Regions from separate parts of the Pseudoalteromonas sp. NZS100_1 genome, predicted to be linked through region 1. Evidence: riboswitches for the same ligand, from Rfam matches in the RefSeq annotation. Region 1 holds a riboswitch; the other holds the start of a gene.
The links. Region 1 has a riboswitch for lysine ahead of lysC (lysine-sensitive aspartokinase 3). Riboswitches for the same ligand answer to the same signal wherever they lie in the genome.
Positions count from the first base shown of each region.

Region 1 (16,720 bases):
AAAGAAAATAAAAGTAAATTATCTAAATCAGATTTCTTTGTAAATCACCTTGAGGAACTTACAAAGTCTATTAGGGAGCAATTGGATAACGAAACATTTGTTAAACTCTATCAAGCATTAGGGCGCAACGCTCGTAGGTCTGGCTGTGTATCTAAAAGTAACATGGTGAAAGGTAAATTTTTCACAATCGCTCAAAACATAAAGTATATTATTAATAAGCTACATGAAGAAAATAAAGAGAATCAGCAAAGCACCTACATTACAATTGATGCAATTAGGAACCCTCTCGAAGCTAGTTATTTTCAAGAACGCTTTTCTGCCTTTTATCTACTAGCAGTATCTTGTGATGAAGAAGTAAGAAAATCACGCTTAAAAGAGAAAGGCTTTTCTGATGAAAGTATCAGTGAGATTGATAAAGTAGAATATGCAAGCCTCGACTTAAGAGATAGGAAAAGCTTTACCGATCAGGATATTCCAGGCTGTTTACAGAAAGCAGATGTATACATTGACAGTAATGCTCAAAATGGTGATTCGGATACTTTTCAGATATTAACAAACCAATTGATAAAGCTCGTATCACTTGCACAGAAACCAGGTTTAATTACACCAACACCGGAAGAAAGATGCATGCAAATCGCATATGCATCAAAGTTAAATTCGGGTTGTCTTTCTCGCCAAGTTGGTGCCGTTGTGACAATGAATAACTTCTCAATTAAAGCCGTTGGTTGGAATGATGCCCCATACGGCCAAGTTCCTTGTAATCTAAGATCAGTCGATAACCTTGAAAATAGAGAAGATTTAGAGGCATACAGCCCCTTCGAATTGCAAGATACTGAGTTTAGAAATCACATGAAAGGCAAGCATCAAAAATTAATAAAAGTAAATAAGAAAGGTTATAACCTTTCTTATTGCTTTAAGTCGGAATACAACCAAATTAAGGGAGATAAAAACCAAGTACACACACGCTCATTACATGCAGAAGAAAATGCATTTCTTCAGATGTCTAAAGATGGAGGTAGTGGAATTAATGGTGGCTTTTTATTTACAACTGCAAGCCCATGTGAACTCTGTGCAAAAAAAGCATATCAGCTTGGAATGAAAAGAATTTACTATATAGACCCATATCCAGGTATCTCACTCAGTCATATTTTAACTTCTGGTAAACAAGAAATGCAGCCTCAAATGGTTCTATTTAATGGTGCCATTGGAAGAGCTTTTCATAAGCTTTATACACCAATTGCAGCATATAAAGATGAATTAAATGCAATGATTGAATAGCGTTTTTAATTACCCTAGTTCAAAGAGTTTTAGTAAGTCATATTAAATTTTTTCTAGGATAGTGTTCAAAAATCTGTGTCATTTCAGCAAACTGATAAAAAAGGAATGACACATGACAAATCAATTCAACTTCAAAGATGCTATTAAGGCACTTCAATCAGGTAAAAACTTAATGTTAAAGGTGGTGTACTAACATCACTTATCAAACAGCTAACCGAGTCAGCGCTTTAGGCTAAGCTTGAATAGTACCTTGTTAATGATCAAGGGCCTAACCGTGAATTTTGAACGCCCTCGAAATTATATTTATTGATCCATACCCAAGTCTGGCTATTCAACACATTATATCCATAGGATTAAATTCGCCTAAACTAATTCAATTCAGAGGGGCTGTCGGCAAAGCATACCATCAGTTGTATGAACCTTTACTGCCTTATAAAGATGAGTTGAATTATTTAACTGATAACTAGACCACTATTTAGAATATTTAGTTTTCGATACAACTCTTGTATTTAGTAAGTGTTGTGTTGAAAAAAAAGATGGTACAAAGCACTACGATACTATTATCAGTAAACTCAACTAAAACATCATTTATCTCCCAAACCTATAAACTCCCTCGCCCATATGCCATAATCTAAATAATTCATTATTTTAGTAACTTGGCGCGTATTTAGGCGTTTTTAAGTTAACTACTCAGGGTTTTCAAATGGCATATCAAGAGCAAAATCAAGCAACAATCTATTGGCACGACTACGAGACTTGGGGAGCAAGCCCTCAAAAGGATAAGCCGAGCCAGTTTGCGGGTATTCGTACCGATCTTGATTTAAATATTATTGGCGAGCCGCTTATTGAATATTGTAAGCCGCAAGCGGATTACTTGCCTCACCCTGAGGCATGTTTAATTACAGGTATTACGCCACAAGTGGCGATGAAAAAAGGCTTGGTTGAGGCTGAGTTTATAGCAAAAATTCATGCCGAATTTAGTGTGCCAAACACCTGTGTTGCCGGTTATAACAGTATTCGGTTTGATGACGAAGTAAGCCGTTATAGCTTTTACCGTAACTTTTACGACCCATACGAGCGTGAATACAAAAATAACAATAGCCGCTGGGATATTATTGATTTAGTACGTGCTTGTTACGCACTGCGCCCTGAAGGCATTGAATGGCCGTTAAAAGAAGATGGCAGCCCAAGCTTTAAGCTAGAGCATTTAACGGTAGCCAATGGTATTGAACACGCCGCAGCGCACGATGCGCTAAGCGATGTAACCGCCACTATTGCACTGGCTAAATTAATAAAAGAAAAACAACCAAAGCTGTATAACTTCTTTTTTGGACTCCGTGGCAAAAAAGCACTCGCTGAATTGGTTGATGTATTTAATATGACGCCGCTGGTGCATACCACGTCGCGCATACCTGCAACACAAGGCTGTACAAGCTGGGTTGCACCAATGAGCTTTCATCCGGTAAATAAAAATGCGGTTATTTGTTTTGATTTAACCCAAAGCCCGCAAGTACTTATTGATTTAAATGTTGAAGAGTTACGCAAACGTTTATACACCAAACGCTTAGATTTGGCCGAGGGCGATTTACCTGTTGGCTTAAAACTAGTGCATTTAAACAAGTGCCCTATTTTAGCCCCAGCTAAAACGTTATTGCCTGAAAATGCCGCCCGTTTGGGAATTGACCGCGAGCAGTGCTTAGCTAACTTAGCTATTTTAAAAGCCAATACCGACCTTCGCGATAAAGTAACGGAAGTGTTTAACGAGCAAGGCGATTACAGCGCAACCACTAACGTTGACTACTTACTTTACGATGGGTTTACAAGCCATGCCGATAAAGCTAAGTTTGCGATTATTCGTGATGCAAAACCAGATGAATTGGCTGGGTTGAAGTTAGACTTTGAAGATAAAAAGTTTAATACATTGTTGTTTAGATACCGCGCCCGTAACTGGCCTGAAACGCTAAACCAGCAAGAGCTTGACCAATGGCGCCAGTATTGCCAAAACAAGCTAATGCACGGGGAAGATCAACCGTCGATTAACGCGCAAGATTTTATGATCACCCTTGAAAATTTAGCGCATGAACATGACGACAGCGAAAAAAATCTTACAATTTTAAAGGCGCTATATAACTACGCACAAAGCATGTAATTTGCTCTAATTTTGTTTATATAACGCATTAAAAACGCGACACTTTAGCAATAAAGTGTCGCGTTTTTGTTTATAAATATCTGTACCCCTACAAACAAAGCAAAATCTATTTCACAAAAAGAAACGAATGAGAAGTAAATGAGAAGACATAAAAACGACAACCGCTTTAGATCTATTACTTCCTCTAAAAGCGCAGCGCCTCATAACCTCTTTGTGAATAAGTCACTTTACGGACTTTGCCCATCACGCAAGCAAGCTTCGCGTCTCCAAAAACAATCATAAATCTACACTTTGGGGTAAACGTAGAGCTTGCTCACGTGAAAAGCACCGCTTTTAATTACTTAAATAAAACTCTATTCACAAAGAGAAGCGAATGAGGAGTAAATGAGAAGACATAAAAACAACAACCGCTTTAGACTTATTACTGCCTCTAAAAGCGCAGCGCCTCTAAACCTCTTTGTGAATAAATTACTTTACGGGCTTTGCCCGTCACGCAAGCAAGCTTCGCGTCTACAGCGTTACTTTTTATGCAGTGCTTCTATACGTGCTAGTAAGCTTGAGGTGTCGTATCTGCCGCCGCCGAGTGCTTGTACGTCGGCGTAATATTGATCGACCGTTGCGGTCATTGGCAGTGTTGCGCCGTTGTTTTTAGCTTCATCGAGTGCAATGCCTAAATCTTTACGCATCCAATCTACGGCAAAACCAAACTCATATTCACCTGCCCACATTGTTTTGTAGCGGTTTTCCATTTGCCACGAACCGGCTGCACCTTTAGAAATGGTTTCTATAACTTTTTCACCATCAAGCCCAGCTTGCTTGGCAAAATGTAAGCCTTCGGCTAAACCTTGCACTACACCAGCAATACAAATTTGATTAACCATTTTACAAAGTTGTCCCGAGCCAACGCCGCCTAACAGTTGGCTAAAACGACTAAACGCCGCCATAACTGGCTGCACTTTAGCAAATACAGCTTCACTGCCACCCGCCATAACCGTTAATACGCCATTTTCGGCGCCAGCTTGTCCGCCCGATACGGGAGCATCTATAAAGTCGATATTTTGTAATGCCGCTTTTGCTGCAACTTCGCGGGCTACTTCGGCAGAGGTTGTGGTGTGATCAACCAAAATAGTGTGCGGTAACATGCCAGCTAATACGCCGTCATCGCCGTAGACCACTGAGCGTAAATCGTCATCGTTACCAACACACATAAATACGATGTCGGCATTGCTAGCAGCTTCGCGCGGGGTTGGTGCAAAGCTTCCTGAATGTTCTGCAGTCCACGCCTGTGCTTTAGCTTGAGTACGGTTATAAACGCATACGCTGTGCCCTGCTTTTGCTAAATGCCCCGCCATTGGGTAACCCATTACGCCTAAACCTATAAATGCGACTTTCATTGACATAAAAATGACCTATTAAACTGATAACTTAGAAACTAGACCTCGATTATGTCAACCGGTCGATAAAAAAGCGAATGAAAATCTTTATAAAATTTCCTTAAGCGGGAAAGGTAAGTAGGTAACCTATGGACAGTATTTATCAATTTAATGCACCACTTTATAACAGCGAAAATTTTTCTCTTAGTCAGTTACAGGGAAAAACCGTACTTATTGTTAATACAGCGTGTAAGTGTAATTTTTCGGTGCAATTAAACGCGCTCGAAAAGCTCTATCAGCAATACAAAGGCCATGGTTTTACTGTGCTTGCGTTTCCATGTAACCAGTTTGGTCAAAATGAGCCGCTTGATAACTTAGCCATTAAAGACTTTTACCAAGAGCAATTTAATGTGTCGTTTGAGGTATTTGGTAAGGTAATGGTAAACGGGCCAGAAACACACCCGTTGTTTAATTATTTAAAGTCGCATACGCGGGGTATTTCGCAAAACCGTGCTATTAAGTGGAATTTCACTAAGTTTTTAATTAACTCACAAGGGCAACTTGTTGCACGTTATGCTCCGCGCACTAAGCCCGAAACACTTATACAAGTAATAGAAAGCAACTTACTGCAAGCCGCAAAGTTAAGCGCAGCTAAAGATGGTAAAAAGGCATCTTCAAAAATACCTTTGTTTACCTCAAGTAAGGCTCCGCTTAAGGCTTAATTTAAATCAATAAAATGCGTACTACTAAAGCACAGGTTTATAAAGTAGTTTATTGTATTAGTAATAAATAATACTCCTTAAGCGTCGAGGCTATTACCATGAACATTGCTTTTTTTAGTACTCAAAAGTACGAACTGCCTTTTTTTGAACAAAGTACACGCGATCAGTGCGATATAAAAATAACGTATTTTGAGCAAGCTCTGAGCGAACAAACCGCTATTTTAGCAAGCGGGTTTGATGCCATATGCGTGTTTGTTAACGACACCGTAAACGCCGCTGTTATTGAGCAACTGGCAAGCCAAGGCATAAACACTATTTTGCTGCGTTGTGCAGGGTTTAATAACGTTGATTTACCTGCAGCAAAAGCACATAAATTAAAGGTATTACGCGTACCAGCATACAGCCCAGAAGCAGTAGCTGAGCACTGCATAGCACTTATGCTAACGCTTAGCCGTAAAACCCATAAAGCGTATAACCGCGTTCGCGAAGATAATTTTGATTTAAACGGATTACTCGGTTTTAACTTGCACAATAAAACCGTGGGTATTGTGGGCTGCGGTAAAATTGGCCTTGCGCTGTGTAACATTTTAAATGGCTTTGGCGCTAAAGTATTAGTGTGCGACCCCTACGCACAACCTGGCAATTATACTATTACCGATATAAACACCTTGCTTAGCCAAAGCGATGTGATTTCTTTGCATTGCCCACTTACCGAGCAAACTCATCATTTAATAAATGACGAGGCGTTTAGCAAAATGAAAACCGGCGTTATGCTTATTAATACCTCACGAGGCGCACTGCTTGATAGTAACGCGTGTATTAGCGCGCTTAAAACTAAAAAACTAGGCTACTTGGGGCTCGACGTATACGAGCAAGAGTCGGAGCTATTTTTTAAAAATCATAGCGACGAAATAAACCAAGACGATATATTTTCGCGTTTAGTGAGCTTTAAAAATGTTTTAGTAACGGGGCATCAGGGCTTTTTTACCCAAGAAGCACTCACCGAAATAGCAAATACAACCCTACTTAACGCGCTGGAAGTAAATGAAGGTAAGCCTCTAACTAATGAGGTTTTATAAAGTTCTTGGCTATACCTAAATAACAGGTACAAAAAAAGCGAATAAGGTGAGCCCTATTCGCTTTTTTGTTTAAAAATTCACTTTAAATAGAGCTTAGCCAAACGCGACGTTTGCAAATACCAAGGTCATTAATATTGGGCAAACAAAACGAATATACTGAGCAAACCAGTAATGTACGCCTGTTGTTGCTTGATGTAATTTATTACCACGCTGCCACATCCAACCTACCGTAATAAAGTAAAACAAGCCCATAAGCGGTAATTGGTATTGGGTAAATAGCATAATGACTAAGCCAAATAACCAATCAAAATTTAATATAATGGCGCTTGCACACACAAGTACAACGGCGCTAACTGCCCATGTTGCTTTGGTGCGGCTAACGTTATGGTTTTCGACTAAAAACGCGACCGGAATTTCGGTGGTCGATATAGTTGACGTAACCGATGCGATAGACATTAATACAAAAAACAATAAACCAACTAATAAGCCAATTTCGCCCATGGTGCTAAATAGCGCAGGTAAAATAGCAAAAATAAGTTGCCCTTCGCCAATAAGCTTTCCGCCACTAAATACTTCAACGCCGTTATGCTGCGCTACATAAATAGCAGGAATAATGAGTAATCCTGCTAAAAAAGCGACACTGGTATCAAGTAAAGCAACACCTGCGGTGAGCTTTGGTAAATTAGCATCTGGTTGTAAATACGATCCGTAAATCATCATACAACCCACACCTAGTGAGAGCGAAAAGAACGCTTGCCCCATTGCGGCAATAATTAAATTAGGGTCGAGTATTTGGCTAAAATCAGGAATTAAATACGCGGCAAAGCCTTCGCTTGCGCCATCAAGTGTAGCAATGTAGGCAATTAAACCAACAAGCAATACGAGTAGCAGTGGCATTAAACGGCGCGACCAGGTTTCTATTCCCGATTTAACCCCTTTTAAAATAATACTGGCAGTTAAAATAAGCATAAGCGGCGTAAATACAAAATTACGCAGCACTGAGTCACTATGTAAAAACTCGCTTGCGCCTGTAAAACCAAAAAAGGTTGTTATGGGTTCAATAGCGTACGAGAGCATCCACCCAGCTACTATTGAATAAAAACTTAGCATAACAACTGCGCCTGCAAGGCCAATATAACCTGCCGCAGCACCAACTTTACGGTTAGTGTTTTGCCATGCATCGCCCAATGCTTTTACAGGATTAGCTTGTGCTTTGTGACCTAAATAAAGTTCGGTATACAGCGCAGGGAGCGCAAGTAAAAATATAACAATAAAGTAAACCAGTAAAAATGCACCGCCGCCATGGTTGGCCGCTTGCGTAGGAAAACCCCAAATATTACCCAAACCCACTGCTGCGCCAGCAGCGGCTAAAACAAAACCAAGTCGGCTTTGAAACCCATCACGCACTTGTGCCATACATCTACAAATCTGTTATTATTTTGATTGTTGTGAATTAAACCATATTTCATGCCAGCTGAGTAATAAAATTGTACCCAGCCTTTATTAGTGGCACTAACCGCTCACAATATCAGCGACTTCTTTTGCTTTAGGGCTTTTATGACTGAACACTATTTTAAAAACACCTTGAGTATTACTTCAACTCAATTGGCAAATTTGTCTTTAGCGAGTAACAGTATTTTATTATTTAATGCTAAAACACTTGAGCTTAGTGACTTTAATTTGCCCGATTGCTTAAGCCTATTTGAGTTAACCATTATAAACCGTCGCAAAAGCCCTCAAGCTAAGCAAGAGTATTTAGCGACGCGGTTATTGTTAAAACACCTTATTAAAATAACGCAGCCGCAACATGCGCACATAGCCCTTAATAAAATGAGTACAGAATTTGACGAGGAAAGCTCAAAGCTGCAAATACATGTGAGTAGTGATGTTATTAATACCTGTATTTCGCATTCGCATGGTTTAGTTGGGGTCGCGCTAAATTTTGATAAAAGCGAGTTTGGTTTTGATATTGAAAAAATAAGCCTAAAGCGCCCGTTTGAAAAGCTCGCTAAGCATTTTTATCATCAAGATGAAATTTCACTTATTACCGAGCCCACTAATACCCAAGCCCAAGCAGATACGTTTTTTAGAATTTGGACATTAAAAGAATCACTTGCTAAAGCCACCAGCCGCCCTATTGCAAAACTACTTAGCCCCAATGTGTTTGACGAATTAAATAGTGCAAAGCTGAGTGCTAGCAGTAATCGCGTTACTGTAGTTGATAGCAGTGACAGCAATGTTTGTTTTGATGTAAGTGTGGTGCATAAAAAAAGCACCGACTGGCGATGCTTTTTATTGACCGACTTTGTTAAGTAATTTTGTTAAGTAACTTTATTAACTGATTTTACTAGGTAACTTTAATAAATCGCTTTCCTGAATAACCGCTTCTTAATAGTAAAATTATTTAAGCAGCAAAATCGTTTTCTAATAAACGGCTATGAATAGACTGTACTACGCTATCTGACTCAGTTTGCTCTACTAAAAAGCACAGGTTGTGCTTACTAGCACCGTGGCAAATTAATCGAATGTTAAAGTCTTTTAGTACACTCATTAAGTTCATTTCGTGTTGGCGTAATTGAATCTCAGAGCCAATAAGTGCCACCAATGTTAGGTTGTTTTCTACCGAAACATGGCAAAATTCTGCAAGCTTATCTAGGCATTCTTGATCGAGCTCTGGGCGCGAGGCGTTTTGCGCGTTATCAAGGGTTATAGCTACGCTGATTTCTGATGTGGTTACCAAATCGACCGATATATTGTATTCACTTAATAGTGTAAATACGCGTGCTAAAAAGCCGCTTGCTAGTAGCATTTCTGGGCTTTTAAGCGTAAGCAATATTTGGTTTTTACGTTGCGTTACTGCGCGTATACCTGGTTGCTGCGACTTTTCGCGCTCAATCCACGTACCGCCACGCTCAGGCTCGCGACTAGAACCCACAAATACGTTAATGTGACTACGGCTTGCTGGTAAAATAGTTGCTGGGTGTAATACTTTTGCGCCAAAGGTCGCCATTTCGGCGGCTTCGTCAAAACTTAAACGTGCAATAGGCGTCGCTTTTGCGCACAAACGCGGGTCGGTGCTAAAAATGCCCACTACGTCAGTCCAAATATGCACGCTTTTAGCGTTAATTGCTTCCGCTAATAATGCCGCGCTGTAGTCTGAACCACCACGTCCAAGCGTTGTTGTTTGGCCATATTCGTCGCTGCCAACAAAGCCCTGAGTCACAATTACTTGAGTGTCTAATAACGGGATTAAATGTTCTTTAGCGGCTTGCGCTGTGGCTGCAACATTGGGCGTTGCTTTGCCAAATTGGCTGTCGGTTTTAAGCACCTTGCGTACATCAAATCGATCGGCGTTTAAGCCATTTAAACGCAGCACCTGAGCAAACAAATACGACGATAAACGCTCACCAAAGCTAAGTAGCTCATCGTGTTGTTTATCGGTTATTAGTGACTCTTGAGCCAATGTTTGAAATGCTTTTAGAGTTTCGTTAAAGCCAACTGCTAAATCGGCATCAAGCGATAACTCATCTAAAATAGTTTGTTGAATAGCAAGCACACCGTTTATGTGCTCTTGGCGCTCACTTGAGGTAATACTTGGTTTGCACAGTGCAACTAAGTGGTTAGTTACGCCGGCGCTAGCGCTCACGGCAACAATACGTACGCTTTTATCTGCAACAATAATTTCGCTACAGCGACTCATCGCTTCAAAATTTGCAACACTTGTTCCGCCAAATTTGGCAACGATGTAATCTGACTTTGCGCTTAACTCTGTTTGAGGCACTGTTTGTGGCGCTGATTGGGTAGTCATTTAGTCTCCTTTCGCGATATCCAAATCGCAATAAAACAAGAAGAACTTGGCAAAGGAATGCTTGAAGATAAGTCCACTGCCAGAAGCTCTCCACCTATATTGGTGACAGTTTTGAGGATTCAGCCCCATAAACCGAAAAATAATGACGACGTACCATTATTTTCCTCGGCGAGTACTTCCCTCCTTAATGATCATCGGCTTTCGTCGCCTAACATTAAGTACCTAAGTATCGCACCTCTTCTGAATGCTTTATTAACCAGTGGCTAATAAAACAAAACCCCACTAAGTAGCGGGGCTTTGAAAGTTATCGTTTAGACGTCTAGCTGTCAAGCATTTAATAATTTATGAGTTAAATAAAACTGCCCATGTAATAAGAGCCTGCATATCCAACCGTGTAACAAATTAATAAATGCAGCGATAAACGCAAGTAGCTCATAAAGGTAAGCGCTTTAACTTTACTCATGGCAATAATACCCGCAGCAGAGCCAATGATAAGCATTGAACCGCCCACGCCCGTTGCATAAGTAAACGACAACCAATGTTGTTGACTCATTACTATATCGGCTTTTAATAATGCAGCAGTAAGTGGTACGTTATCGACCCCTGCTGATAATATGCCCATTAAGTAGTTTGCGTACTCTGGCGCCATTACCGTGTATAGGTCGGTAAATTTACTCAACATACCAATTTCTTTAAGTGCGCCTACAAGTAAAAGTACACCTACAAAAAACAATAATGTGTCGTATTCTATATCGCGAACAAAATCGATTATGTCTTTATTAATGTCTTTTTTGCGCATTAAAAATTGCGCCACTAAAAACATAACTGATAAGCCAAACAAAAAGGTGAGTAAAGGCGGTACGCTGTAAATTACGCTAAGCGTAAGTGTGCTAATTACGGTAGATAAAAATATAACAGCAATGGTAATGTCGGTTTTTTCAATGCGGGTTTTACCCGCACCGGCAAATTCAACTCGCCCTTTCATACCGATAGACAGTAGCGCAGCTAACAGCATAACGCTTGCAAGTGCTGGCGCTATAAGCAGCAATAAATGAGCTATGGTTACTTTGCCATCTAAAAATATCATCAGTGTGGTTACGTCACCGGTTATTAACGATACCCCGCCTGAGTTAACCCCAAACACAATAAGCGTGGCGTATTTAATGAGTTTTTTAGGTTCAAGTTTTAACGACATAACAACCGCAAGCGATATAAGCGTAGCTGTTACGTTGTCTGAAATCGACGAAAACAAAAATGCAAAACCACCCACCAAAAACATCAGCTTTTTTTCGCTAATACTTTTTGGCATAACACGATGCACAATATTTTCTATAAACCCCTTTGAATTTAAATAAGCGACAAAGGTCATTGCAGCCATTAAAAATAACCATAGAGAGGCAATTTCTAAAATATTTTCGTTTAGGAGGTGTTGAATCGTATCGGGGCTTTGCCCGTGTAGAGGGTATATAAAAAGAAGAATCCAGCAAAGCGTACCAAAAAACAGCGTGGTTTTAGCTTTATTGACATGGATTATATCTTCTATAACGATCAGTAAAAAAGCAATCGCTATCAGGGTTAGAATAATCGAGGAAACCATGGTAGTTAAACAACCTTTGATATAGTTTTAAAGAACACACAAATAACATTCCATTTCATGTGCCTATTTTCGGCGCGAATTTTAGCACTGCCTCTATGCAAAAACTATTATTAAATGGTCTTAAAAACGAATACTATATACAGACAAGGTTAATTAAAAATACGTAATAATGAGTATGAACAGAATACTCAATAATAAAATACTAGGATGTTGTAACCTCTTATGATCCCAGCTAAAAAGCTACTAAACACCATAACCGAACATTGGGGTGTATTAGAGCTATTATTTAAACGTTTTAAAATGGCTGACTTTAGCCTGAAAGACGTACAAAACGCCATTAAACAAAAACAGCCTACGTGGTCAAACGAGCGTATTTATAAAGAAACAAATCGCTTGTTAAACCAAGATATTTTAATTCCACTGGCTAAATCTTCACAGCTTGAGATAAATCGTGCCATTGCCGATTTTGCTACTTTTTTACTGCAAGAAGAACATTTAGGTTTAGCGCAAGAAATTAGCGTATTAGTCGACGATTTGGCACGTTTAGGTAACCGCCTAGATAACGCTGGCGAAATAGAAGACTTTGACGACTTACGCCGCTTTAGCCGCATTATGGATGATCGGGTGCGTAAAATAATGAAGCTCTACTCGCATAACGAAAACGCCATTTTAAATATTGTTGAACAAGCTAAATCTAATAATGCGGTGCAATCGCTGCAAAAGCGTTATAAAGCGGTAATAGAAGCGTTTGACGAATACATAGAGCCCATGCTTGAAATGGTTGATATTCGCGGTGAATTTCATGCGTGTTTTACCCTCATTGAAGAGCAAATAAGTAAGCAAATTATTCATATTGAACGCTCGGGTAAAGCCTACAACGATAAACGCATGTTGGAGCAATTACGTACCCGTATACTCGAAATGCATTTAGTGGGCAGAGAAAGCTTACGTAAAAGTGCTGATATGCTTATGCCGCTGCGCGAAGAGCTTCGCCGTAATAACTTAATTACTCGCCAAGCAGCCAAAGTACTTGGGCTGGTGCGTAAAAATGGCGTAGACAACATGCTAAGTGCTGTACAGCCACACTTTGTGAGCGACGCACAGCGATATTCGCTTGGTCAGCAACGCCATATTGTGGCTTACATGGCAAGCTTGGTTGAATTTGAACACGAAGAATACCAATTGCCTGACCAACAAGACGTGCCTGCATTTGTTACGCCTAATATTCCTGACTACAACGATGTTAAAACCAGCTTTGCTAAGCGCTTTAATAAAAAACGCAAAAAGCCGCAACCCTTGCTGCAATTTTTAGACGAAAGCTACCCAAATCTCGATGCCGACGAAATGCTATTTTTGTATCAAAAATTAGTCAGCGACAGCGATATTAAAATAATTCAAAGCGATGAAAAAGCCCGCGTAAAAATTGCCGGTCAGCACTTTTCTTTATATCCATTTAATTCAGAGCCTCAGCCAGATTCAAAGGCAGGTAAATAAACCATGACACACATAAACTTAGACGAGCTAACCCATCTACAAGCCATTAATAAAAAATTAGTAGCGGGTTATCACATTTGCGAGCAAGACAACGTAATGTGGCAAGAGCTTGACCAACACATAGAAAGCTACAGCGCCTTATTTACAGCCCTAGGCAACGATTTAAAACGCGACAGCCGTGGCTTTTATTATTTTGGTAGCGACGAAAGCACGCCAAATATGGGCAAGATATCTCGCGCTATCGCGCTCACTATTTACATTTTAATTGAACACTACGCCAATACGGGTAAAGACCCAATGCGCGCATTGTTTGACGAAGTAAACGATTTAGAGCTTATGCAAACGCTGGTGCAAATTAACAAACACTTGTTTGATCAGCTTGAGATATTTTCGGGATCGGACCTGCGTAAAGACGTATACCTGCGCATGGTGCGCTTAGGTTTAGCCCGCGAAGTAGAAGGCGGCTTTATGCTACAAGCGCCGATTCACCGCTATATAGATGCATTAATGGAAGTAAACGAAGAAACCTACATTACAGAGGACGAGGAATGAAAAATCTATACGGACTGAGTAAACTCGCCCTACTTAACACCGCAGGCTATGCAAAATGTGTGATCCCGCTTGATAAAAGCAGCTCTATTTGCGCGCCAAATAACACAGGTAAAAGTTCGGTTATTAACGCCCTGCAGTTTCCGCTTATTAACGATTTACGCTTAACCGAATGGGATGGACACGACTTAGATGAAACCCGTAAGTTTTATTTTTCATCCGATCAGTCGTACATTTTACTAGAAGCTAACTTGCCTCATGGCTCGGTAGTGATTGGCGTTGCCGGGCTTGGTAAAATTGCCGGTTACGCGCATCAATACTTTTGTTATCAAGGAAAGCTTGATTTAGAGCAGTACACGCAAGGTAAAACAATTATTAAATTTACCAAGCTGTTCAACCATTTAAAATCGCTTAACTACAACCCTATTGAGCTCAAAGCACAAGAGCTAAACGCGCTATTGACTGGCGGTGCAACGCCTTTTGACGGCGACATTAACTTAAAAATGATTCCGCTTAATAATGTGCAAGACTCCTCTATTTATAAAGAAATATTCCGCCGCATTCTTAACTTACATAAATTAGGCGCAAGCGATGTAAAACGCTTTATGCTACGCGTGTTTGAACGCCATATGTCGAACTCTAAGGTCGACTTTTATGAAGTATGGCGCCGCTCGTTTGATAAAGTAAATCGCTCAAAACGCGAATTAAAAGCGCTTGAATCTATGCAAGAACCAATAGCCGCGCTTGAATCAATGCTTGAAAACCAAACCGTGCTTAAAGGTAAATTAGCGGCGTACGCACCTAAAATTGACCAAGCACTGATTGATTTTGACACTTATCAAGAGTCGCAACTTAATGAGCTGGGTATAGCGCTTGAAGATATAGAGCACGAAAAACACGAGTTTGAGCAAAAGCAAAGCCTATACGTACAGCAATCGCGCGATATAGAGCGCAGACAAACGCAAATTGAGCAGTGGTTTTTAGATTACGATGCGCTTAAAAGCGAATTTGAGCTGGTAAATAAAGCCACCCTTAAAACCAGCCTGACTCAGTTAAAGCAAGATTACGAGTCGCTTTCGCACTCTATAACCAGCGCACAAGGGCAAAGCCTGCATACGCTTGACTACCGCATTAGCGAAACTCAAAAACAAATTAAGAGCCTAAAGCTGCAACTTAAAAACCTTGAGTTTAATTTGTTTACCCGTATGCGCGAAGACCTCTCGTTAAAAGAAGTAGAAGAAATATCGCGTATTTTAAACCCTGACATTCTCTCGTTTGCGACCACCACCAATGGCGATATAACCATTGATGACGAAGACGCATTTGGGGAATTTTTATCGCTATTGAGTGAAAATGTTAAAGGCGGTGTACTAACGCTACCAGGTGCGAGTATTAAGCTTAAAAAGCTATCCCCAGTGCAAATGCAAAGCGGCGAAAACAAAGAGCAATTAACCGCTCAGCTCAGTGCACTTGAGCATTCACTCAAAGAGTTTAAGCAACAACGCGATGTTGCAGCAAATGTTGCCGACAAGCAAAAAGAAAAAGACGAATTATACGATGAGCTAATGAGCGCAGAGAGCGCGCTAAAACGCTTAGAGCAGTTTGATGTAATGCAGCAGTCGGTTGAAGCGCAAGCCATGCTAAAAGAGCAATTATTAGCTGAGCGTGAGCAAGTTGACGACTACCTGCAAGATATTCAAAAAAATAGTGGCTCAATTGCTGACAGACGCTCGTTAATTAAATCAAAACAAGACCAAATCAATCGCCAAACAGAGCGCTTGCGCCAAGTTAAAAGTGAGCGAATTGATCACACACTTGATTTATACAGCGGTAAAGTAACCCCGTACATGATTGATATTACAGTCGACTTTGATAACTTAAGCGACCTTGTTCATCACTTTAATAAAGACTGCCAAGAGCTGCGTAATTTTGACATAAACGTGCGTAATACCTATTTGCATGTGTACAACGCGGGTATTACTAAATTTGATAACGAAAACGACGAATATACTAAGTACCAAAAGCTAATTAGCGCATTTCATAATATTGATAACGAACGCGATGCTGTTGAACGCCAAGCACGCGTTGCGCTTACCGAAGTGGCCGCCACTATTAAAGGCTTGCGAGAAGATTTAGACCGACTTCGCCGCGAAATGAACAGCTTTAATAAAGGTATAAGCCAGCACCGTATTTCAAACCTGCAAGCGTTTAAAATTAACGTAATACCGCGCAAAATGCTGGTTGATAGTATAGATACCATTATCAGCACGTCGCATCAGTTTGAGCAAGGTGACACGCTTGATTTACTTAGCCAAGAACCGTACAGCGAAAGCGCAGTAAACGAAGCGAAAGATCACTTAATTAAACTCGCCTCAGATAAAGCGGGCTTAACACTTACCGATTTATTTGATATTCGATTTGAAGTGGTTAACCGTGCAGGTGAAACAGAGCACTTTGAAAAAATAGACTCAGCCGGCTCAAACGGCACACGTATTACGATTAAGTTATTGTGTGGCATGTTATTTATTCGCTACTTATTGAGTGATCAAGAACAAAACCTATACCGTATACCTATTTACATAGATGAAGCGGCCGACATTGACCCACAAAATCAAAAAGCAATTATAGAAACCGCATTAAGCTTTGGTTTTGTGCCTATATTTGCCTCAGT
Region 1 is NZ_JADYXN010000024.1:50,247-66,966, forward strand. It holds gene I6F66_RS15275 (deoxycytidylate deaminase) at 1-1,278, shown strand, start outside; gene sbcB (exodeoxyribonuclease I) at 1,982-3,427, shown strand; gene I6F66_RS15285 (NAD(P)-dependent oxidoreductase) at 3,946-4,827, opposite strand; gene I6F66_RS15290 (glutathione peroxidase) at 4,950-5,522, shown strand; gene I6F66_RS15295 (2-hydroxyacid dehydrogenase) at 5,621-6,601, shown strand; gene I6F66_RS15300 (sodium-dependent transporter) at 6,695-8,017, opposite strand; gene I6F66_RS15305 (4'-phosphopantetheinyl transferase superfamily protein) at 8,159-8,917, shown strand; gene lysC (lysine-sensitive aspartokinase 3) at 9,006-10,409, opposite strand; lysine riboswitch at 10,485-10,657, opposite strand; gene nhaD (sodium:proton antiporter NhaD) at 10,759-12,006, opposite strand; gene I6F66_RS15320 (hypothetical protein) at 12,229-13,500, shown strand; gene I6F66_RS15325 (hypothetical protein) at 13,504-14,052, shown strand; gene I6F66_RS15330 (ATPase) at 14,049-16,720, shown strand, end outside.

Region 2 (16,720 bases), on a different contig from region 1:
CATTTATCGTGTTGCCATGCTTCTTGCCTAAGCGTAAAAGAGCTAGTGCCTATATGCTCTACAGAGGTTTTTACGGTCACTTCGTGGCCATAAAATAATTCGCCTACAAACGACACTTCAACTTTGGCGATAATCAATTTCCAATCGTGTGGATTTAAATCTGGCGTAAAAAACTTAAAAATAGGTCCACGTGCGACTTCAAACCATACTGGGAGTACGGTATTGTTAATGTGTCCGAGTGCATCTGTTTCGCTAAAGCGCGGCATCACTTTTTCAATAAACATAAAAATCCAATAATAATTATATAAAGGTAAACCATGACGGACTTTATACGCGTTGTTGATAACGCATTAAGCGATGAATTTTGCGATCAATTTATTACCATATTTGCGCAAAGCCCGCATGTAAAACAAGGGGTAACATCGGGCGGTGTCGACTTAAAGAAAAAAGACAGCCACGACCTACACCTAAACAATCACCCCGAATATGCACAACAATTAAAACACATACAACAAACGACTGCACAGCATGTTTTTAAGTATGTTGAGGAGCATATTTTTATGCTGATTGGGGCATTTGGTTTAAAGGTCTATCACCCAAAAACAGGTGACGTAGTCGATTTAACCCAAGAGAATTTTGAAGAAGTAGGCAAACCGCAATTACCTTTGCTAGTTCAGCAAATTTTTAGACTCGGTAATATTCAAGCGCAAAAATATGAAGTAAACAAAGGTGGCTACCCTTACTGGCACAGTGAGGTTTATCCGCAGCTACAGCACAATGAAGCTTTGCATCGCGTGTTGTTATTTATGTTTTACTTAAACGATGTAGAAGAAGGTGGTGAAACAGAGTTCTATTATCAAAATCGCAAAATAGCCCCAAAAAAAGGCACTATGGTAATAGCCCCAGGCTACTTTACACATACTCATAGAGGTAATAAGCCAGTATCAAACGATAAATATATTTTAACCTCGTGGGTACTGTTTAACCGCGCAGAACAAATATACGGTGCGCCAAAGAGTTAGCGCACCAAAACTTACATGATTAACCGAGTAGTTCATCAAATAAGTCAAATAGCTTATCAAGTTCAGCAATCGTGTTGTAATGCATACAACCAATGCGCACTACACCGCCTTTATCAAGCACACCTAATTGCTTACACAAACCTTGTGCGTAAAAATTACCATCCCACACGCAAATATGCTGCTTACCTAAAAATTCAGACACTTCACGTGGCTCAAGCCCTTCAAACGTTAAAGCAAAAGTAGGTGTGCGCTCGTTTAAGCGATCAAAGTCATCAATACCAAATAATTTAATACGCGGATAATTTACCAAACGCGTTAAAAAGTGCTCACTAAGGGCCATTTCGTGCTGTTTAGTTTTAGCAAAGGCAATACTTAGCTTTTCGCGGCGTGAATGGCTGTCGTCAAGTTCGCTAATTGCTGCAATGTAATCAACTGCCGCAATAAAACCAGCCATAGCTTCAAAGCTTTGTGTGCCGGTTTCCCAGCGTCCTGGCGCTACGTCTTTAGCGGGTTCTACTTTATAAGGTGTAAACCCGTCTAAATGCTCTTTTTTACCGTAAACCATACCTAAGTGCGGACCAAAAAACTTATACGCAGAACACGCTAAAAAGTCGCAATCAAGTGCTTGTACGTCTACTAGTTCGTGTGGTGCGTAATGTACCGCATCAACATAAACAAGTGCGCCTACAGCGTGAGCAAGCTCTACTATACGTTTGATATTGTTAATTGAACCTGTGGTATTTGAAGCGTAAGTTACCGCTACAAGCTTAGTCTTGCTGTTTAATAAGCTCTCAAATTGCGCCATGTCTAAGCTACAATCAGCTTCGTTAATAAGTGCGGTGTTAACTTTAACGCCTTTATCTTCAGCTGCTTGTTGCCACGACGACACGTTTGAGAAGTGATCAGCATTGGTTACAATTATTTCATCGCCAGCCTGCCAGTCACGTGAAATAGCACGGCTAAAACTAAACGTAAGGCTGGTCATGTTTGGACCAAACACAATTTGTTGTGAGCTAGGTGCATTAAGTAAATCAGCGGCGGCTTGACGCGCATTCGCCATCAACTCAACCGTTTTATCACTTGAAAAAAACGCGCCACCTAAGTTCGAATTATAATGACCTAAATAAGCTGTCATCGCATTAAGCACCGATATTGGCACTTGCGAGCCACCTGGTCCGTCTAAAAATACGGGCGATTTACCATCAACGTTTTGCATTAATGCAGGAAACTGCTCACGTAATTGCGTTATGTTCATGCTTATTCCTTAAGACGTTAATACAAAACAATCCAGGTAACCTGGTTTGCTAGCATCAATTTTGTTCATAGGTGTTGCGTTATGCCACACTTGACGGTCATTTATTAATGCAAACATGCCGTCTTTTATTTCCATTTTAAAACAAGGCTCAGCTTGCTTGTTTTCGTATACAAGTAGCTCGCCGCCTTCTAAGTTCTCGTGAGAAACGCCGCATATACATACATGATCAAAACCATCTTGATGTACGCCTTCTGGCGCTGCTGGCGTATCACTGTTAATAGCAAGCATACGGAACTGATGAATTTCAATATCACGCTGCTCATCAATACCGGTAAGTTGGCGAAACTCATTTACAATGCTTTTCATGCCCTCTGACTCAAGTAAACTTTGCTCTAGGTTTTCGTAAGTACGCTCTACATTACCTTGAAAAGTATTAATTGAATCGTCTTGAACAAATGCTTTGGCTTGCTGTAGCTTTATTTCACCATCTTGCATTTTAACTACTGAGTAACGACGTTTACGAAAGGCGCCATCTGCATAAGGATTTGCAGGCAGGTTATCAAAAGAAGGCTTAACCAAATCAATATTTGCTTGGTTAACAAAACGTAGTTGCAGTAAATTCTGGTTGTTTAATGCTGTCATAAAATCTCGCCTAAAATAATGAGAATATTGATGAGGATTTTAATGCATTTTGATAGGAATTTTTGCGCGATTACTTACTTTAAAAGCAACTTAAGACTAGATTTAATACAATAATATAAAAAAAGAAGCATGAACTATCTAATATTTATTTTAGCCAATAAAAAACCCGCCTAAGCGGGTTTTTAAACAAACTCTAAAAATTATACAGCTTGTTGAATAATCACGTTGTCTGCTTTTTTAGTGTAAGCAGGCATACGGTGGAAGTTCAAGTAACGGTATGTATCTGACGCCGTTGCATTGATCTTCGCAGCATACTCTTGGTACTCAGCAACTGTTGGTAATTTACCAATGATTGCAGCAATTGCAGCAAGCTCAGATGATGCTAAGAATACGTTTGCGCCATTACCTAAACGGTTAGGGAAGTTACGTGTAGAGGTAGACACAACTGTTGCTTTATCTGCAACACGTGCTTGGTTACCCATACATAGTGAACAACCTGGAGTTTCGATACGTGCGCCAACACGACCAAAAATACCATAGTAACCTTCTTCTGTAAGTTGGTCTTTGTCCATCTTAGTAGGTGGAGCAACCCAAAGCTGAGTCGGAAGTTGACCTTTAAAGCCATCAAGCAACTTACCAGCAGCACGGAAGTGACCAATGTTAGTCATACAAGAACCGATGAATACTTCATCAATTTTCTCGCCAGCAACATCAGAAAGAAGACGCGCATCATCTGGGTCATTTGGAGCACAAAGAACAGGTTCTTTAATCTCAGCTAAATCAATTTCAACGATATGCTTGTACTCTGCATCAGCGTCAGCTTCCATTAGTTCTGGGTTAGCTAACCAATCTTGCATTGCAGTAATACGACGTTCAATCGTACGTACATCGCCGTAACCTTCAGAAATCATCCACTTAAGCATAACAATGTTTGACTCAAGGTATTCAGAGATAGACTCTTTAGATAACTTAACAGTACAACCTGCTGCCGAACGCTCTGCAGATGCATCTGATAATTCAAACGCTTGCTCAACAGTTAGGTGCTCAACGCCTTCAATTTCTAGTACGCGACCAGAGAATTCGTTAATTTTACCTTTTTTCTCAACTGTTAATAAACCTTGTTTGATACCGTAGTAAGGGATTGCATGAACAAGGTCACGTAGAGTGATACCTGGTTGCATTTCGCCTTTAAAACGAACCAAAATAGATTCAGGCATATCAAGTGGCATAACACCGGTTGCTGCTGCGAATGCTACTGCACCCGAACCTGCTGGGAATGAAATACCTAATGGGAAACGTGTATGTGAATCACCACCAGTACCTACGGTATCTGGTAATAACATACGGTTTAACCACGAGTGAATAATACCATCACCTGGACGAAGTGAAACACCGCCACGGTTCATGATGAAATCAGGAAGCGTATGGTGAGTGCTTACATCGATAGGCTTAGGATAAGCTGATGTATGACAGAATGACTGCATTGTTAAATCTGCAGAGAAACCTAAACATGCTAGATCTTTAAGTTCATCACGTGTCATAGGACCTGTTGTATCTTGCGAACCAACAGTTGTCATTTTAGGCTCACAGTACTGACCTGGGCGAATACCTGCAACGTTACATGCTTTACCAACCATTTTTTGCGCTAGTGTGAAGCCTTTATCAGAAACTTCTGTTGCTGTTGGTACTTTAAATGTATCAGTTGCACCTAAGCCAAGAGATGTACGCGCTTTATCAGTTAAACCACGACCGATAATTAGTGGAATACGACCACCAGCACGAACTTCATCTAAAATCACATCAGATTTAAGCTCAAAAGTAGAAATCACTTTATCAGTACCATGTTGCTTAACAACACCTTCGTACGGATAAATGTCGATTTGCTCGCCCATGTTGAGTTCATCAACATTTAATTCGATTGGTAATGCGCCTGAATCTTCCATTGTGTTGAAGAAGATTGGAGCAATTTTATTACCTAAACATACACCGCCAACACGCTTGTTTGGTACAAACGGGATATCATCGCCCATAAACCAAAGTACAGAGTTAGTTGCAGACTTACGAGAAGAACCCGTACCAACAACATCACCTACGTAAGCAAGTGGTAAACCTTTAGTTTTTAATTCTTCAATCTGAGTAATTGGACCTACTTCGCCCGCTTTATCAGGTGTAATACCATCGCGTTCAATTTTTAGCATTGCTAAAGCATGAAGTGGGATATCTGGACGAGACCATGCATCTGGTGCAGGAGACAAGTCATCAGTATTTGTTTCGCCAGTTACTTTAAATACAGTAACTGAAATCTTTTCAGCAACAGCTGGTTTATTAGTAAACCATTCTGCATTTGCCCAAGACTCAATAATTTGCTTAGCGAATGTATTACCTGCTTTTGCTTTTTCTTCTACATCGTAGAACGCATCAAACATAAGTAATGTATTTGAAAGGCCTTTAACTACGATTGGTGCAAGTGTTTCGTCATCAAGTAGGTCAATCATTGGTGCGATATTGTAACCGCCCAACATTGTACCTAATAATTCTGCCGCTTTTTCTTTAGAAACAAGTGGAGAATTAGTTTCACCTTTAGCTACAGCTGCTAAGAAGCCCGCTTTAATGTAAGCAGCATCATCAACACCTGCTGGTATACGCTGAATGAACAAATCTAAAATGAATTCTTCTTCACCTGCAGGTGGAGTTTTGATTAATTCAATAAGATCAGCAGTTTGCTGAGCATCTAATGGCGCTGGTACGATACCTAACGCGGCACGTTCTTCTACGTGTTTACGATATTCTTGTAGCACAATATTGCCCTCTTGGTGACGTGAAAGTATCCGGTAGCGCTTCAAGCGCAAATAAGTTACCCAATACTTATAGTATTCTAACGCGTAATTATAAAGCTTTTATGGATAGATGAAAATCCATCCAGTTACGCAACTGATTATACCGATTATAAATACTATGAATAGTGGTTGTAGTAAAAACTATTTTCATGAATACTTGTTAAGTAAGAATCATTACCATTAACCAATATTAATTTATTACAGGCATAAAAAAACCCAGCACTTGGCTGGGTTTTTATTACAAACTATTTAATTAACGTAAAACTTTAACGTTTTTGATAGTTTTGATATGCGCTTCTACACGACGGTTCTCTGCGTTTGCAGCTTTAGTGTTTGCATCATTTTTAAGACGCTCTTCACCTAAACCAACTGTAGTAATACGGTCTTTAGCAATGCCATCAGAAACTAATTGCTTAGCTACTGCATCAGCACGTTTTTTAGATAACCATTTGTTGTAAGTTGCTTTACCTACAGAAGAAGTGTGACCTTCTAAAAGTACTGTTGTATCTGGGTACTCTTTTAAGAATGCAGATACTTTTTCAATATCGTTTAAGTACTGAGTAGATACTGCTGAAGCATTGTTAGGGAAAGTCACTAATAAGCTTACAGTTACTTCTTTATCTTCATATAAAGTACAACCAGTCCCATCAACTGCATCAGTCATAGGCGTGTTAGCACACTTATCATCTGCATCAGGAATGTTGTCGTTGTCGCTATCTGTAGGAGCTACAGCTACTTCAATTACCTTAGGCTCTGGAGCTGGTTTAACTGGCTCTACAGGAGCTGAATTTTGGCCAAATAAGTAGTTAATACCAATTTTAGCGCCTACATCTGTGTAACCACGGTCAAGACCTTGGTATACAGCTGTTTCAGCATTTACAAATAAGCCATCTGTAATGAAATGTTGGTAACCAACACCTGCATTTAAGAATGTGTTGTCATCTACTACGTCCATTTCTTTAATACCGAAAAGACCGTAGAAAGGACCACCATTTAAATGGTAAAGAGCATCAATACCGTAACGCTCGCCATCAATACTGTTGCGGTTGCCAGCAACTTTATCAAAAGCATTAAAATCCATATCTGCATATTCAAGACGTGCGCTCCAGTAATCACTGAAACGGTAACCGGCTTCAACACCCCAGCCAGTTGATTCATTTACGTCAAGACCAGCTTGAGCACGCATGTTTTTCCAAGATGCGTCATAGTAGTCGCCAAATGCGCCAATGTAGAAACCTTCTTCTTTATCAGCAGCGAATGTAGATGCGCTAGTTGCAGCCAACGCGATTGCAATTGTAAGTGATTTTAATTTCATTGTTTTCTTCCCATTTGAACAATTTTAAATTGTAGCTAATCGATACTAGCTCAATCAGTTTTATATAGACTAACTGAGCCTTTGTTAATCAATACTTAACGAAAAATAAAGTTTATAACTTTTTTCTATGCCCAGTCACAACACACATCCACTTACTATAGGCGAAATTAAAACTTTATTGAAAAATAAATATAGTAGTTTTTTGTAAATTAGTACTTAGCAAGGAATGTAAGAGCAATTAAATTAAATGCACTTATAAATGTAAATGCAAAGAAACATTGCTTGGTTTTAATTCGGCGCATAATACCACCAGAATTAACATTCCCCTAGATATATGCGCATGTTTGATTAAAAAATGACTCTTTTTAATCATGTGGTTATATTTAAAGTTAAGAGTTAAGTACCACAAAAAGTCTGGTAATCATTATCATTTATCGGTGCAGCCTGAAACTCTGATAGCTTTTCATCATCAGAATACGGATTTCCCACTATTTTCATAAAGCGCTCTAGTAACTCACTAGACCCTGCAGCATTATACTCTGCAATTATTTTTTCGATCATATGGTTACGAGGAATTACACGAGGATTTGCCGCTCTCATTACTTCATAACTATTATTGTCAGTTAAGTTTACCCACTTAGCTCTCCATTTGATTAGCGACTCTGGTACTACTGTTTCTCCCTTTAAGGATTCAGTAAGTGCATCAAAGGTATTGGTGTAGTCGAGCTGGTTATCTTTTAATAGCGTTAATAACTCTGCAATTAACTCACTTCCGCTTGCATTTTTTGCACTCAAGCCCAGTTTTTTCTCCCACATAGCCGTAAACTCAGTATTAAACTGCTCAGCAAAACTATTAATAAATGGCGTCATTAACGAAACAGCTTGCTCGTCATCATCACTAATAAGCGGTATTAAGCTCTCAGCTAAGCGTGCGCAGTTCCAGTTAGCTATATTAGGTTGATTACCAAAGGCATAACGACCTTGTTTATCGATAGAGCTAAACACGGTGTCAAAATCAAAATTATTCATCATGGCGCAGGGGCCGTAATCAATGGTTTCTCCACTTACTAGCGTATTATCGGTATTCATTACTCCATGAATAAAGCCAACACGCATCCAGCTCACAACTAGCTTAACTTGGTTTTTAATCACAGCGCCTAAAAATGCTAAATAACGCTGCGATCCTGTATCGGTTATTTCTGGGTAGTGTCGCTCTATAGCTAAATCGGCTAAATTTTTAAGTCCTTCAACATCGCCTTGCGTCGCTAAATATTGAAACGAGCCAACACGAATATGGCTCGTTGCTAAACGAGTCACTATGGCGCCTGCTTGTGGTGGATTACGATAAACCGTTTCACCACTACCAACAACCGCTAAGCAGCGTGTGGTTTTAATGCCTAGTGCATGCATTGCCTCGCTCATTACGTATTCACGAATAGCAGGACCAAGAGCACAACGTCCATCTCCCCCTCTTGAGTAAGGAGTAGCACCAGAGCCTTTTAATTGAATATCCCACAACTGGTTTTTATCATCATTAATAGCGCCCAATAAATGCGCTCGCCCATCGCCTAAACGTGGTGAAAAATGTCCAAATTGGTGCCCAGAGTAACCAAGTGCTACCGCAGGAATCGCCTGTTTCTCGTTACCGCTAAAAGTGCTAGCACGCAAATCAGCTGCAACGTTAATATTAAACTCTTTTGCTAAGCTCTCGTTCCACAGCAATAACTGAGGAGAGGCAACACTTGCAGGGAAATCTTCTATCGCAAAGTTTTCCGTAATGTCTGTGTATCTTGGCACTAATTTCATGGTAATTCCTATTATTGCTGACTTATACCAACACGGTTGTCACCAACGCCATAAGCAACAATTAAACTTAACTCTTGCATACTTAAGCCGCTTTGCTTTTGCATTTCATTAAAAAAAGCTTGGGCAGCACTCAGTGATTTTTTAGTTTGTAAGCCGCCGTCTATAATTTTATGAGCACGTAAGTAATTCTCTACATCGCGTGATAGTAAAAAAGTATCTTTACCAAGTGCTCGTAGCGCATAAGGTCCTGTATTTCCGCCTAAACGCGAACCATGTTTTTTTAAATACGCCCATAAACCAATAATATCGTCTGCTGGCCAATTAGCGACAAACTGGCTAAAACTGCCATGTTCCCCTGCTATTTCGTGGATCATGTAAGCATTTTCGGTAATTGTTTTTACTTTTTTATAGTTACGAACGATTCGCTCATCCGTTGCTTTTTGTTCCAGCATATCAGGTGGCATCATTAATAACTTATCAACGCTAAAATTCCAAAAAACCTCTCTAAAGCCTGGCCACTTATTATTAATGACTGACCAATAAAAGCCGCTTTGAAATACTTTTCGAGTAAATTCCTCAAGCCAATCGTCGTCACTTAACGTGCTTAGTTGTTTTTTAGATAGCGGTTTTGCAAGTAATAACTTAAGCATTTTTTCGGAGCCTTTTCGCTCTACCGCTCGCTTATAAATATCGCTAAATTTTTCCATACTAATTAAATACCTCACTACTTATATTGCTAGTGTACGAGAAAAGCACCCAATACGTAACCACTCCCATTATGGATGAATGAATATGCATTTAGTCGCTTGACACCTAGACGGCTAAAATGCTTTAATCGCCGTAATTACCCTATTTAAATTGCACAGGTTTGTAAGTTTTTACTCTACAAACAGGTGTAAAGGGCTAGAAGAGGTGCGTTATTCAGGTAGCGTATGTTAGGAGCGCAAACTCCAGTGAGCATACGTGAGGGGAATTAACGCCGAGAAGTAACCACTTTTGCGAGGTGTTTATTTCGGGCGACTAGGTTGAACCCTAGCGACTGTCACCAATAGCTGCTTATAAAAGCAGCTTATTAGTTTGGTGGAGAGCTTCTGGTCTTAAATATTAAGGCCGTGCGCCCTATTATTTTAAGCCCATTCGCTCTTCGAATTATTAGTTCGAACGACGTTAATGCGGCTCCTTCCATAAAGCTTTTTAACTCTTCGAATAATACCAATTGCATTAAATTAGTTATCGCTAAAATGATCACGTTTTTAATAAAGTTGGTACAAATTATAAGTTCGTGAGAGATGATCAACAACTTCAATTTAAACGACTACTCATTGTGGACCGCGCTCGTAACGCCATTTGATCAACACGGCGATGTTGACTACAACACGTTAACTAAACTGGTTAGCGATCAAGAAGCGGCACATAACGGTATTTTACTACTTGGCAGTACGGGCGAAGGTTTAGCACTCACGCTAAAAGAGCAACAAGCCATTGTTGAACACGTATGCCAACTAAAACCAGCAGTACCACTCATGGTTGCTGTGGGCGGTAGTAACTTAAAGCAACAAATTGAGTGGGTTAACTACTGTAATACACTCCCAATTCATAGCTTTTTACTTGGCTCACCGCTTTATGCAAAGCCTGGCGCTATAGGTCAAACTCATTGGTTTGAAAGCCTACTTAATGCAAGTGTTCACCCGTGTATGCTTTATAACGTACCGGGTCGAAGTGCTGTTAGCATTCCAACGGCAACAATTCAAAACTTACAAAATAATAAAAATTTATGGGCACTAAAAGAAGCGAGCGGCAGCATTGCTCAGTTTGAAGCTTATCGCCAAGCAGCGCCTAATTTAGCTATTTTTAGTGGCGACGATGCGCTGATGCCTTATTTTGCTCAAGCTGGCGCAAAAGGTTTAGTGTCGGTAGCTGCAAACGCATGGCCGGTGCAAACCCATGAATTTGTAAACCGTAGTTTAAGCGGTCAATACCCTAATTTATTTGCCCAGTGGTCAAGCGCTATTAATAGCCTATTTGCTGTCGCAAACCCTATTCCCGTAAAGGTACTGATGCATTTGCAAGGTCGCTTAAGCAGCCCGCAACTGCGTCCACCTTTAACACATCTTGAGTTAACTCAAACCGATTGCATCACAACTGCAAACAACACCATTTTATCTTGGCATTAAATACAGGTTTTTATAATGAGCTGGTTAGAACTATTAAATAATTTAGAATCGGGCGCAGTACGCGCAGCATCACAAAACGAAAGCGGCCAATGGCAAGCTAACGTAGAAGTAAAACAAGGCATTTTAGAAGCCTTCAAAAATGGCACTAATACTGAGTTTACAGGTGGTTTTGTTGATAAGCATAACCTAGCTCCGCAAGAGTTTAGTGCTGAAGATGGCGTGCGTATGGTACCGGGTGGTTCAAGTGTTCGCCGTGGTGCTTATGTTGCTAAAGGCACGATTATTATGCCACCAGCGTATGTAAACATTGGTGCATACATCGACGAAGGCACAATGGTAGATAGCCACGCACTAGTGGGCTCGTGTGCACAAGTAGGTAAAAACGTACATTTAAGTGCTGCAGTGCAGCTTGGTGGTGTACTTGAGCCAATTGGTGCAAGCCCAGTCGTTGTTGAAGACGATGCCTTTATTGGTGCTGGCTGTATTCTTGTTGAAGGCGTAGTCATTAAAAAAGGCGCAGTACTTGCCCCTGGCGTGCGTTTATCAGCGACTATTCCGGTGTATGACTGCGTAAACGAGCGACAACTAGATAAAGGCGAGCCTATTCCTGAATATGCCATTGTAATACCAGGCTCTCGCCCTGCGTCAAACGAATGGGCGCGCGAGCAAGGCCTAAGCATGTCGTGTGCGTTAATTGTTAAATACCGCGACGAGAAAAGCGATGCATCATTATTACTTGAAGAGGTTTTACGATAATGAGCTTTTTGAGCACGCCTATCAAAACTGCTGTAAATACAATTACACAACAGCTTGATACACCTTTTTTTGTTTACGACCTAGATCAACTAAACGCGCATCTTGCACGTTTAGTTGCGCAAACCGATGTAAAACTGTGGTACGCGGTAAAAGCAAATCCACTGTCTAAAATTATTCAAAGCTTAGACAACGCTGGTTTTAATTTTGACGTAGCAAGTAAAGGTGAGCTTGAGCAAGTGCTAGCACAAGGTATTAGCTCACAGCGCGTGCTCAACACAGGGCCTGCAAAAAGCCCTAAACAAATTAAACACTTTATTGAGCGCGGAGTACGTATATTCGTAGCCGAAAGCCTCAATCAAGTACGTTGGTTAAACCAACAAGCGCAACTACAAAATACGCAGTTACAAGTATTACTCCGAGTGCAATTACGCTGGCCTGAAGGTGAAAAAAATCCACTGGGCGGCGACAGCCTTACGCCGTTTGGTTTGGGTTGTGATGAGTGGCAAGCACTCAATGTAACCGACTACCCTGCACTTAAGTTTGACGGCTTACATATTTTTCAGTGGGGCAACATGCTTAGCACGCAAAAACTAAGCGACTTGTGGTCACAAATGATTGCACCTCTTAGCCAACTTGCCAGCGATTTAAATATTAGCCTTAAAATTCTCGATTTAGGTGGCGGCTTAGGTATTCCTTATACACAAAGCGAAACAACACTTGATTGGGATGACTTAATAGCTGCACTCGCTAAAATTAAAAATGATGCGGGCGTAGAAGAGCTATGGATGGAACTGGGCCGCTATGCCGTTGGCGAATGTGGTCATTACGCAAACCCAGTAATAGAACGCAAACAAAACTATAATCAACAGCAAGTCATTTTAAGCGGCGGTATAAACCACTTATTACGCCCTGCTGTTACCAGCCAAGATTTTCCTGCTGCGTTACTGCGTGAATCCAGTGCTAAAACTCAAGCGGTCACTTTATACGGCCCACTTTGTACAGCGCTTGATTGCTTGGGTGAACATAACTTACCAAGCGATTTAAATGAGCACGACTGGCTAGTATTTAGCCAATGCGGTGCTTACGGCTTTACCGAAAGTATGCCGTATTTTTTATGCCATGAGCTCGCCGGCGAGTACACATTGCAAAACGGTGAACTTACCTGTGTTCGCCAAGCCGAAAATGCCAGCCACTACTTAAGGTAATAAGCATGAGTAATACAACACACATCAGCCAAGAGAACATTGTAGTAGGGGAAGTTGCAAACGGCTTACCGCTTACAATTCCTGTTTATCGTTTAAAAGGCGATGGCACAGGGCCTAGTGTTTATGTTCAGGCCAATATGCATGGCGCTGAAGTACAAGGCAACGCTGTTATTTTTCAGCTACTTGAGCAATTAAAACATCTTAACCTTAGTGGCGATATTACCCTTGTACCTTATGCAAATCCGATTGGTTGTAATCAAAAATCTGGCGAGTTTACCCTTGGCAGGTTCGATCCGATTACGGGCACTAATTGGAATCGCATGTATCACTACAATAAAAATTTAGTGGCACAGTTTGCACAAAATCATACCCAGTATGACGACGCTACATTAAAAAGTAACTTCAAACAGGCGCTTATTGACGAAGTAGACAGCAAACTTAACGGCCCTGCTTATTTACTTAATACAGGTAAACGCATTGCGCTTAACTTACAAAAGCTCGCTCATCAGGCTGATATAGTACTCGATTTGCACACAGGTCCTATTTCAAGCAAGCATTTGTACTGCCCAACCTATGCAACCGACAGCGCACGTTACTTTAATATTGAACATGTATTGCTTATCCCTAGTGATTTTGACGGCGCTATGGATGAAGCTAACTTTTGCCCATGGTGGCATTTGAGTGATGCACTTAGCGAGCAAGGTCGTGAATTATCAATACCTGTAGAAGCATTTACTGTAGAGCTAGGCAGCCAAGAAAAAATAGACTTAAAAGAAGCACTAAACGATGCTAACAGCATTTTAAGTTACTTAAATCACAAAGGTGTTTTACAAAATGCACCGCATACGCCAGCTAATATCACTCGCTATGCATGTAATTTAGATGACTACTTTGTTTATTACGCCCCTATTGGCGGCATGGTTGAATACATAGCCCCACTTGGTGGGCACATTAAAGCCGGTGAGCCTATTGCTAATATTTTACGAATGGAGCGCTACTTAAGCGAGCAACCACTGCAAACACTTACTCTCGATTGCGATGCAATTGCCATTTTGCACTTTGCCTCGGCGAGTGTTAACCAAGGCACCGAACTTTATAAGTTTTTTACTAACATATTTGAGCTAGAGCTCACCCTTCTCATTGCGTGAGAGCACATAGTTAATGTGCATTAAAAAAGCGGCCTAGGCCGCTTTTTTTTCTGATCTATATTTACTTTGTATACGTACAGACCTTGTTATAAATACAAATTCAGTAAAAGTTCACCGTTACATATGTAAAAAGACGTTATAATTAAATTAACGCATACAACACAACCCGAACCCACAAGGAATTACAATGAGCTGGCGCCACTGGATCACACTTTCTGCCTTAATAAGTACAGCTACCTTCGCACAAGAAGAAGTTGCTACAAATGAGCAAGACAACGACATCGAACTTGTAAAGCAGTGTATTTTAAATGAAGTAATTGGCGGAGATGGTAAACAAACATTAGACGATCTTCGTAAAAAGTGTTCAGCTCTTGAAGAAAACAAACAACTTACCGCGCTTGATAAACGCCAAGCTCGTGAAGAAGTAGGTAAAAAAAATAGAAATGTAATTACGCCACATAAGCGTAACTATATTTTACCGCTTTCGTATGTATCACACCCAAACGATCGCCCATTTGATGGCTTTGATGCACTAACCGACGACAACGACGGTGAACCGCTCGACAACTTAGAAGCAAAATACCAGCTATCGATAAAAGTGCCTCTTTACGATGATTTTTCGGATAAAGACCAAGCCATATTTTTTGGCTTTACACTGCAATCGTATTGGCAGCTTTATAACTCAGAAATTTCTTCTCCATTTCGTGAGACCAACTACGAACCAGAGATATTTTGGATAAATTACCTCGACCCAGAAAACGTATTATGGGGCGACGAAATGGCAATTGCTTTAGGTATTTCGCATCAGTCAAATGGTCGAAGCCAACCAAACTCACGTTCGTGGAACCGTATTTATGCAGACTTTATCTGGGAAAACAGAGGCTTTGTTTTTAGCTTTAAACCTTGGTACCGAATAGCTGAGGACGAAAAAGAAGATATTTTAGAAGCCAATGGCGACGACAACCCAGACATATATAAATACATGGGTTACTTTGAGTTTAGCGGCGCGTATCGTTTTCATGACCATGAATTTAGCTTTATGACACGTAACAACTTAAATTCAGATAATCGTGGTGCAATTCAACTCGACTGGTCGTTTCCTTTATGGGGCCGCGTTCGTGGTTATGCACAATACTTTAACGGTTATGGCGAAAGCTTAATTGATTACAATGCGGATGTAGAACGTATTGGTGTAGGTATATTATTAACCGATCTGCTGTGATACTTCCCTAAGTTTTACGCACAAAAAAGCCAAGCATCGCTTGGCTTTTTTGTGTTTTGAACAGCTAAACAGTTATTTTTTTACTACGAACTGTCCTTCAAATTCGGCAACCACGTTATCACCATCGTAAATAGTTACTGGCACTACGTAACTTGCTTTACCATCGGTTTCTAAATCGCTTAACTTGCCCTTACAGGTTTGTATATCAACACAACCACGTGGGTCAGTAGTAAGCGGTTTTAAGTACTTAATGTTAGCATCGGCTAATACAATATTACCTTCAAGCCCAGCTTCTTTAAGTGCTAAGTACGTAGCGCCCCAACCTGTTAGCGTGGCCAAGCTATAAATAGAGCCTGCAAACATGGTGTTATGTAGGTTTAAGTTAGCGTCTAGGTCGGCGCTGGTTGTAAATTGCCAATCGGTATAGCTTTCTACCTTAATACCCATCGCGTCACTAATTGGAATAGACTCACGCCACGTATTTTGTAGTACTTGCGTCCAATTAGGATGGCGGAACCAGCCTGGCTCAGACGGTTTTTGCTTTATCATTTTAAAATGCTGTACATCGCCATACGCTAAATGTGCTTTTTCTTTTAGTTCGTAACCGTGGCGTTTATAAAACTCAAGCGCTCGTTCGCGTGCAAACAAAACCAGCTCATCGGCATTTTGTGTCCATGCTATTTTTTCAAGCTCATGAAGCAAACGACTACCAATATGCTGATTACGGTTCCCCTCTGCAACTGCCATGTAGCGCACTTGTGCTTGCTCATGACTGTTAAAGTGCAAACGTGCTACGCCTAGTACTTCGCCTTCTTTATTTTTTATAAAGCGGTGCTCAGAGTCTTGTTCCATATCGTCTTGTTCAGAGCCACGAGGCTCGCCCCAAGGCGCGCGTAATACCTGCCAACGCAATTGGTAATACGCTTGCCAATCTTCGCTACTTTGTGGGGTGCTTACCTGAAACATACATACTCCTGTTGTTATATAAGCCGTAAATAAAAGTCAAAAAAAGGCTACGGCGCTATACTAATCGTATTAGTTATCTACCAAGCTAAAAATTAGGTCGATTGGTATTATTATGGCAAATACCATACTCCATCTTAAAAAAACTGCAAATACGACTTTGGTGATGGCTGCAAAATAACGTAAAAAAATAATGACAAAGGTCATTGCGCTTTAACGTTGCTAGTTTATGCTGAGAATATGACTGAAAAAATCAATTATATAAATTCACTGACGGGTTTGCTGAGCGATCAATTTATTGAAAATAGCCACAGCATTGGTCAGTTAATCTATTGGCATAAATGCAGTGGCGATCACATTCAAGTACGTGAGCAC
Region 2 is NZ_JADYXN010000009.1:90,518-107,237, forward strand. It holds gene I6F66_RS08460 (thioesterase family protein) at 1-284, opposite strand, end outside; gene I6F66_RS08465 (2OG-Fe(II) oxygenase) at 318-1,022, shown strand; gene I6F66_RS08470 (cysteine desulfurase-like protein) at 1,042-2,277, opposite strand; gene I6F66_RS08475 (2OG-Fe dioxygenase family protein) at 2,287-2,919, opposite strand; gene acnB (bifunctional aconitate hydratase 2/2-methylisocitrate dehydratase) at 3,120-5,717, opposite strand; gene I6F66_RS08485 (OmpA family protein) at 6,010-7,071, opposite strand; gene I6F66_RS08490 (YdiU family protein) at 7,468-8,877, opposite strand; gene I6F66_RS08495 (DNA-3-methyladenine glycosylase I) at 8,889-9,584, opposite strand; lysine riboswitch at 9,777-9,976, shown strand; gene dapA (4-hydroxy-tetrahydrodipicolinate synthase) at 10,167-11,051, shown strand; gene I6F66_RS08505 (2,3,4,5-tetrahydropyridine-2,6-dicarboxylate N-succinyltransferase) at 11,067-11,807, shown strand; gene I6F66_RS08510 (PLP-dependent decarboxylase) at 11,807-13,012, shown strand; gene I6F66_RS08515 (succinylglutamate desuccinylase/aspartoacylase family protein) at 13,018-14,160, shown strand; gene I6F66_RS08520 (phospholipase A) at 14,348-15,382, shown strand; gene I6F66_RS08525 (bifunctional GNAT family N-acetyltransferase/hotdog fold thioesterase) at 15,455-16,348, opposite strand; gene I6F66_RS08530 (spermidine synthase) at 16,586-16,720, shown strand, end outside.
Region 2: another riboswitch for lysine. It lies ahead of dapA (4-hydroxy-tetrahydrodipicolinate synthase); the one in region 1 lies ahead of lysC (lysine-sensitive aspartokinase 3).